DNA from 2 places in the Carnobacterium antarcticum genome. Region 2 is predicted to be linked to the other one. Evidence: riboswitches for the same ligand, from Rfam matches in the RefSeq annotation. Region 2 holds a riboswitch; the other holds the start of a gene.
The links. Region 2 has a riboswitch for FMN ahead of ribD (bifunctional diaminohydroxyphosphoribosylaminopyrimidine deaminase/5-amino-6-(5-phosphoribosylamino)uracil reductase RibD). Riboswitches for the same ligand answer to the same signal wherever they lie in the genome.
Positions count from the first base shown of each region.

Region 1: linked by a shared signal. The riboswitch ahead of NY10_RS01755 (ECF transporter S component) and the one ahead of ribD (bifunctional diaminohydroxyphosphoribosylaminopyrimidine deaminase/5-amino-6-(5-phosphoribosylamino)uracil reductase RibD) in region 2 are both predicted to bind FMN.

Region 1 is NZ_CP010796.1:333,323-337,750, forward strand. Features, by position in the region: gene NY10_RS01745 (response regulator transcription factor) at 1-714, shown strand, start outside; gene NY10_RS01750 (sensor histidine kinase) at 723-2,537, shown strand; FMN riboswitch at 2,618-2,741, shown strand; gene NY10_RS01755 (ECF transporter S component) at 2,878-3,462, shown strand; gene NY10_RS01760 (YpbB family protein) at 3,665-4,428, shown strand, end outside.
Region 2 is NZ_CP010796.1:2,332,612-2,337,039, reverse strand. Features, by position in the region: gene NY10_RS11025 (bifunctional 3,4-dihydroxy-2-butanone-4-phosphate synthase/GTP cyclohydrolase II) at 1-790, opposite strand, end outside; gene NY10_RS11020 (riboflavin synthase) at 809-1,465, opposite strand; gene ribD (bifunctional diaminohydroxyphosphoribosylaminopyrimidine deaminase/5-amino-6-(5-phosphoribosylamino)uracil reductase RibD) at 1,494-2,567, opposite strand; FMN riboswitch at 2,710-2,824, opposite strand; FMN riboswitch at 2,975-3,089, opposite strand; gene NY10_RS11010 (hypothetical protein) at 3,225-3,533, shown strand; gene NY10_RS11005 (hypothetical protein) at 3,619-3,900, opposite strand; gene NY10_RS11000 (uracil-DNA glycosylase) at 4,047-4,428, opposite strand, start outside.

The DNA of each region.
Region 1 (4,428 bases), 610 kb from region 2:
GAAGCATTAAATCTACTAGTTGTAGATGATGAAGACCGCATACGTCGTTTATTAAAGATGTATTTGGAACGTGAAAACTATATCATTACTGAAACAGATAATGGAGAAGATGCATTAAACCTTGCATTAGAAAACGATTATGATTTAATTTTATTGGATCTTATGTTGCCTAAAATGGATGGTATTGAAGTTGCTGAAAAATTACGCGAGCACAAAAATACACCTATTATGATGTTAACGGCCAAAGGGGAAGAAATCAACCGGATTCAAGGATTTGAAGTAGGAGCAGATGATTATATTGTAAAACCTTTCAGTCCACGCGAAGTTGTCTTACGAGTGTCGGCAGTTTTGAAAAGAACCCATACTAAAAAAGAAGAAGAAAAAGAAAATCCCGATTTGATCGTGATGCCTAATATTGAAATCGATAATCAGTCACACCGTGTTTTAGCGGATGGAAAACCGGTTAATTTAACGCCAAAAGAATATGACTTATTATTGTATTTGATCCAATCGCCAAATCAAATTTTCGGTAGAGAACAACTCTTACGCGAAGTATGGAAATATGAATTTTTTGGAGATCTGAGAACAGTAGATACCCATATTAAACGATTACGGGAAAAATTGACCAAGCAATCTGAGGCGGCTGCAAAAATGATTGTGACTGTTTGGGGATTAGGGTACAAATTTAATTCCTATCCTGAAGAAAAGAAGTAGGTTAAGTGATGATTAAATTAAACAACATCACCTTTCGTGTATGGGCAGTCACTATGCTTATCGTAGGGTTTTGCTTTATTACGACCAATCAGATATACGGCAGCATCTATCAAAAAAATGTTGAAAACAATTATCTATCCGATTATAGAGCCTCAATAAAAACGACAGAAACATATTTAGAAGAAGATCCTCAGTTTTTAATCGATCACTTGGATAAGTTGAAAGCGCACGATACCCATGTGTTTATGTCGATTTATTTAGATGGTCAACCTGTCAGTACCTCTTACAATGTGTCTGAACAATTGACGCCTTCTTCTAAAGAGATTTTACTCGCTGATGAAAAAGTAAAAAAAGCGATGAAAGCTGGAAAAGATACTGAGATCATAAGCGAACATGAAAATAAAAAAAACGCAGAGTCTGTATTTATTTTCCGCATGAAAACTTTCGAGTTCAATGGACAAAAGGGAACATTGTATTCGTTTGGAGATTTGTCTTTTTTAAACGCAACACAACAAAAAATGAATATCTGGTCTCTGATTAATTTTGCTCTTTATGGATTGTTAGCAATTGGTCTTTTTTATTATTTGCAAAATCGTTTAGGGAAGCCTTTGAACGAATTAAGAGACATTGCTTTTGAATATGCAAAAAATGATTTTTCACAACAAGCTCCAATACATTATAAAGATGAAATCTCACAACTTGCTTTAGCCATGAATAAAATGCGGAAATCATTGGAAACCACTGGAACGGCAACTCGACAAGAAAAAGAATTGTTAGAAAACATTGTTACTTCGATCTCAACCGGTATTTTATACTACAATCAAGATAAAACTTTGCTGATGTCTAATCCGATTGGCGAAGAGTTTTTGCATAATTGGTATAAGTTGGAAGGGATAGAAGAAACGGCTGTGCCGGAAGTGATAGCAGATCAAATAGATGAAGTGATTGAAAAATCTGAAAAAGTTTATTACGATGCTACCTTTAATGACATTTATTTCGAAATCACATTAGTTCCTTTATTTGATGAAGGGTTAGAAAACGTCCGGGGAGTTCTAGTATCGTTGCAAGATTTAACAAAAGAACGGCGTTTGGATAAAATGCGCGTCGATTTTATCAATAACGTTTCTCATGAATTACGAACACCTTTAGTAATGATACAAGGTTACAGTGAGGCCATTTTAGACGATATAGCTGAAACAGAAGCAGAAAAACATGAGATGGCGAGTATCATCGGCGAAGAATCGAAACGGATGAATCGAATGGTCAACGAAATGCTGGATTTATCTAGAATGGAAGCAGGTCATATTGATTTGATTCGTGAAGATGTCATTTTAGAACCGTTTTTCAGAAAGTTGATGGCGCGTTTTAATCGTATAGCTGGAAGCAGTCATGTAAGGTTAACCCTTAAAATCGATCCAGGAGTGCAAACATACGAGATGGATGAAGACAAGATGAACCAAGTATTTGTCAATTTGATCAACAATGCTATACGGCATACTGCTATGGCGGAACGAGAAAATAGAGAAGTCAAATTATGGGTTCATTTAGATAAAGTTTTTGATGAAGTTGTTATGGAAGTGATAGACAACGGCATTGGCATAATGGAAGAAGATATTCCCTATATTTTTGATCGCTTTTATAAGGCGGATAAATCTAGAACGGTTTATAAAACCAATCAGACGGGTACTGGGATTGGATTATCAATCGTAAAAAATATTATTGAAGAACATGGCGGCACTATTGAGGTTAAAAGTGTTCCAAATGAAGAGACAGTTTTCGCCATGCGTTTTCCTTATATTGATCCTAACGAAACAAACGTATAAAAAGTAAGTAAAACTCTTGCAAAATACTCTTAAGTTTAGTATACTTTAGGAGTACAGATGATGTACTAAAAAAATAATAGATTCGTCTTCAGGGGCAGGGTGTAATTCCCGACCGGTGGTATAGTCCACGAGCTAGGTAGCATTATCTGGTTGAACTGGTTTAATTCCAGTACCGACAGTAAAGTCTGGATAAAGAAGATGGGGCTTATTTGAATGTACTAATGTTCTTATGCTCTGTTTGATTTTTCTGAAGAAAAATTAGACGGGCATATTTTTTTGACTAGTATTCTTCGGTAAGCTCAAAATGCTCAAGCTGATGAATCCTTTTAGGAGGATTTTTATGCAAAATAGTAACACAAAAAGACTAGTAGGAGTTTCGATGCTTGCAGCGGTCGCCTTCGTCCTAATGTTTTTCGCTTTTCCCATTATCCCTGGAGTTTCTTTTTTGAAAATAGATTTCAGTGATATTCCTGTATTGTTAGGTATGTTTTTATATGGTCCTGTAGGGGGAATAATGGTAGCTGTGATCCGGACGGTTCTTCATTATATTCAAACTGGCGGAGATGCAGGGTATCCTATTGGTGATGCGGCTAGCTTGATTGCCTCGTTAGCTTATTGTTTGCCGATTTATTATATTATGCGCAATAAAGTAGAAAACACGCAAACCATCGTTTTTGCTAATGTGATTGGAACCCTCTCTTTAACGACGATCCTATCGTTCTTGAATGCTTATGTGCTGATCCCGCTTTATTTTGCCGTTTTAAACTTCAGCGTTGGTCCGATACAACAATACGTTTTTTACGGTGTAGTACCCTTCAACCTGGCGAAAGGAATAATCGTCAGCAGTGTTTTCGTTATTCTTTTCGCTAAAATGAAACCCTGGATCGTTCGCAATAAGCTCTCTAATTTCAGTTATGGAAAATAGAAATTAAATTGTATATTAAATAAAGAAATGGGACTCGTGATCGTAACGAGCCCATTTTTGTTTAATGCAATAAAAAATAAAGTAATTTATGTATTTCCCATTATATTTTCTAAATATTTGGTATATTAGAATAAGAAGAAGCATTAAAAATAAGCAGTAACAATAATCAAATGAAACAAAGAAAGAGGAGGAGACTACTTTGGTGAAATTGACTTATTTTGAAAACTTTTGTTTGTCGTTGTTTTCAAATGATGTTTCGAAAAAATCCTCTACCATTTACCATATACTTACAGGAAAAAGAACAGCTTCGATATTGTATAATGCTCAACAATACCGTTTAACAGCTTATTTTTCTTTGTTTCCAAAAATAAAACGACAACAATTTGAACGCCTAATAAACAAAATGGAACGTTTAGAATTGATTACAGCAGATTCCGAAGGAGAAGGGTATCAATTAACAGAAATTGGAGCTAAAGGCTATCAACAGTACTTTATGAAGCATACTTATCCAGTTCATTTAAATCAATTGAAAAATGGAGCTGTTAACGCCTATTTTTGGCGTAAATGTTTATTTGTTACCCAAGTTTTATCAGAGGTTCGCCATGGCAATAAACGCTATTTGCCATTGGAAAAAGAATGGAAAAATCAAATCTGGTTAAAAAATTGGTTAAATCAACATCATCAAGATAAGCAAACTTTAGCCCAGCAATTTGGCAAAGAATGGTTATTTTTATTAAATGAGCTGACAGAAACTAATGCTGAGATCATCGTTGCTTATCTAACCGGCCATGGAAAGATTGGAAAAACACGAAGACAATTAGCTGAACATTATGGTATCGAACCTCTTGAAGCTGAAATAATATTGACAGATTGTTTAGCTGAATTGATCGAATGGATTGAACGACAGCCACAAATGGTTCCTTTATTTTTTTCAATTTATTCTGAAACGGCAAGAGACTATAGCGG
Region 2 (4,428 bases):
TAGAACCGAATACATCCCCGGTCAAGCATTCTGAATGAATCCGGCACAATACTGGTTCTCCGTCACTGACCTCTCCCATAACCAAAGCCACATGATGTTCCCCGGTAATAGCGTGTTCATATGCGTAAATGTCGAACTCTCCATATTTGGTAGGCAATTGCGCTTTGGATTGGCGAAAAATAACCGCTTCTTTGGCTTTCCGGTAGTCAATCAAATCTGCAATTGTCCCGATCTTCAATCCATGCTCTTTGGCCAACGATAGCAAATCATCTCTTCTTGCCATCGTTCCGTCTTCTTTCATGATTTCACAGCACAATCCCACTGGCTGCAAGCCTGCCAATCGCATCAAGTCAACCGTAGCTTCAGTATGTCCATTTCGAGTTAACACGCCTCCTTCCACCGCTTCTAACGGGAACATATGCCCTGGTCTTCTAAAATCTTCCGGTTTCGCATCATCCGAAACTAATTGCATAGCTGTCAATGACCGTTCTCCCGCTGAAATCCCCGTTGTAGTCGCTACGTGGTCCACTGAAACGGTAAACGCTGTTTCGTGATTGTCTGTATTGTCCAAACTCATTTGCGGCAAGGCTAACTTCTTCGTATATGTTTTAGTCATTGGCATACAAATCAAGCCTTTAGCATAGGCAGCCATAAAATTCACATTTTCTGCCGTCGCAAATTCAGCAGCGCAGATAACATCCCCTTCATTTTCTCGATCTTCATCATCCACCAATAAGATATTTTTTCCAGCCTTTAAATCAGCCAATAATTCTTCAATTGTATTAAACATGGTTTGCTCCTATCTGTTCTAAAAGAACCCGTTTTCCTGCAAATAATCTTGCGTTATTCGACTGCTCTCTTGAGGTTGTTTTTTCGAATTCAGTCCTAATAATTTCTCGACATACTTTCCAATCATGTCGCATTCCAGGTTTACAGTATCCCCCGGTTGCTTACACAGCAACACCGTTTCCTCTCCTGTATGTGGGATAATAGAAACTTGAAAAGATTGATCATCCACCGCCGCGACAGTCAAACTTACACCATCAATAGCAATGGAGCCTTTTTCAATAATGTACCGTAATATCCCAGGATCAGTTTCAATTGTGAGCCAAACAGCATTATCGTCGCGTTTAAATTCGCTGATCTGTCCAGTTCCATCGATGTGGCCGCTAACGATATGTCCGCCAAGCCGAGTTTCCAAACTCAGTGCCCGTTCTAGATTGACGAAACTTCCGGGAATCAATGTTCCGATATTCGTCCTTTTTAATGATTCAGACATAACATCTGCTTCAAAAGAATCGTTTTCTATCTTCGTCACAGTCAAACAAATACCGTTTGTTGCGATACTGTCCCCAATACGCGTTCCTTGCACTACTTTTTGCCCTTTTATTCTGAGAACTGAAGAACTTTTTCCGCTTTGGATCGACTTAACGGTTCCCACTTCTTCAATAATTCCAGTAAACATGAGACTTCCTCCAATCGATTGCTTCTCTTTATTTATCCAGATAGCCTTCTACAACTAGATCCTCTCCAACCATCCCAGCTGTCATCCGATTCAGTTGAAAAGCCTCTTTCAAATCTGCAACGCCTGCCCCTTCAACAGCTGTTTTAGCATGCTTTCCTCCGATGATTTTTGGCGCAATATAAACCTGCATTTTATCCACAATGCCTTCTTCCAAGGCTGAAAAATTCAATGCCGCACCGCCTTCCAGCAAAACACTGTCGATTCCCATGGCACCTAGTGTTTTCATTAATTCCCGCAAATCAACTCTCCCAGACTTCTCTTTAGTCACAATGACTTCAACGCCCATTTGCTTTAACGTTTTTACTCTTTCGCTATCGGCTCTTTCAGTAGCCGCTACGATTGTTTTAGCTGTATCCTGCTGAGTCAATACCGTTGACGCCAGCGGAATTCTGAGCTGACTATCCACCACAATTCTAATGGGATTTTTGCTATTTGGCCCTCTGGCAGTTAGCTTCGGATCGTCTCTGATAACCGTTTCGACCCCGACCATGATCCCAGACAATTCATGACGCAAATTATGTACCTGCTGCCTGGAAGCTTCTCCAGAGATCCATTGAGATTCACCCGTCACTGTCGCTATTTTTCCGTCTAGTGACATCGCCGTTTTCATCACAACAAAAGGTTCTTTAGTGATAATGTATTTCATAAACACTTCATTCAATAGTTGGCATTCTTTTTCCAAGACACCTACGTCCACTTCAACTCCAGCATTACGAATCCTTTCAATCCCTTTTCCAGCCACTAATGGATTCGGATCGAACGTCCCAACCACGACTCGTTGAATCTTTTTCTCTATCAACAAGTCTGAGCAAGGAGGCGTTCTTCCCAAATGCGAACAAGGCTCTAGCGTGACATACAACGTTGCTCCTGCCACATCTTCTTTTGCTGATGCAACCGCATTTACTTCCGCATGAGGCTGCCCGTATGTTTCATGATATCCCTGACCAATCACTCTTCCATCTTTAACAACCACAGCACCCACTAAAGGATTCGGCGACGTCCATCCTTTGCCTTTCTTGGCTAAATTCAATGCAAGCTGCATATATTCTTCATCCAATCCTCTCACCCCTTCCCAAATAAAAAGCCCTAAGAATTTCTTCTCAGGGCTTTCGTCATTTTTGTTTATAAAGACACCACAAATAAATCCGCATACTATGTACACGGTTGCTTTTGTTCTTTAAAACTGATGTCTTCTTTTATCCAGACTATAACTGTCGGCTTCGGAATCTAACCGAATCTGCCTCGCGGCTCGTGGGCTTTACCACCGGTAGGGACTTTCGCCCTGCCCTGAAGACTATTTAATTTTTCAAACACTATACAAAAAAGCCCAAGATTTACATCCAGGGCTTGGCTTATCGTTAAATAAGACGGTTTAATAGCTGCATCATAAACTCACGATTTCCATCCATCTCAAATAAGACTTCAATCATCTTCATTGTTCAGCAATTAGTTTGTCTTCGCTTTATCCAGACTATACTGTCGGCTTCGGAATCTAACCGAATCTGCCTTGCGGCTCGTGGGCTTTACCACCGGTAGGGACTTGCACCCTGCCCTGAAGACTTATTTACTTTTGTACTGTAAGAGTATAGTGAAACAAAACTAATGTCAATAGTGATTTAATTTTTTGAAGCAGTTGGTTAGCTGTATTAATTAAGTATGGTAGAATCAATTCAGATTAAAAAATGAAGGAGATTTGAGTATGAGCTCAGTAATAGAAATTGCACTTATTTTACTCCCTATGATAATAGTAGGGGTAATCGGGATATTTGTAGTTACAAAACTTAAACAAAAGCACGATCATGGTACCTTGGGTAAGAAAAAAACCAAAGGCGCTCAAGATTTACTAAATAGTTTGATACCACTAGGCATGCTTCTTGGTTGTATTATTGGTATGATTTCAAGCTCATTTTTTCCCATTTCTTTATTATCTACACTTAGTTTAGGAGCTGGAATCGGCTTATTAGGCGGATATTTTGCTTATGAAATTTACAGCAAGAAAGAAGAGTAGTAACAAAAAAGCTCGTCAAATGAGCCTTTTTTGTTACTTTTCTTTTCTAAAACTGAACTTCTTAAAAATAAACAGTGAGCTTTATTTATCCTTGTTCGTAAACAAAAGAATTAAACACCAATTCAATTTCTTTATCTAATGTGAAAGATACTCGTTCTGCGAAATGCGGCAAGGACTGCACATGAATACTGTTCTCCAATACATCAAATACAACAGGCGAGACATCTCCAAAGTTTTTTGACTTAAGAATGATTGCAACTTTACCATCGTTATTTTGAAGCAAGTCAGCTTTGTCAGACAAATTAATTGTCCAGCCATGTGGTAAAAGATACTGCGTTGTCGGTCTATCTTTTTGTTCATTCGTCATATAAATCACTCCTCTAAAAAAATAGTTGCTCTTATTATATCGATTATAAATACTGATTCCTAGAACAACTAAATTATTCCTACAACACGATAGAAGACACTCTTCCTATTCAAGATTATTCAACTGTTGTATTCGTTAGTTCATTCTTATTTGATTCGCTTTATTCCTTGAACAAATGCATTTTTTCCGCCTTGAGCAGGATGTCTTACTTTCAGACACTCTATTCCCAGCTGATGAAGGCTTTCTTCCGCTTTATTGCCTACCGCAACAACCTTTTCAATCTGAAACATTTCAATCATTTGAATAAGAAACATTTCTCCCATCAAAAGTTCTTTCTTTGTTGGCATCCGATTGCTTTTGCCGTTGTCTTTTTTATGAGGGTGAAAAGGAAAAGCATTCCATCCTAATGAGACAATATCCTGTTCTAAAAGTGTATTCCATATAATGGTAGCCGTTGCTTCTTTTAACAGCTTGTCTTTTTCCGAAGGCAGTTTATAACCGTTTTCCTTGCCAAATAGTTCTAACCCC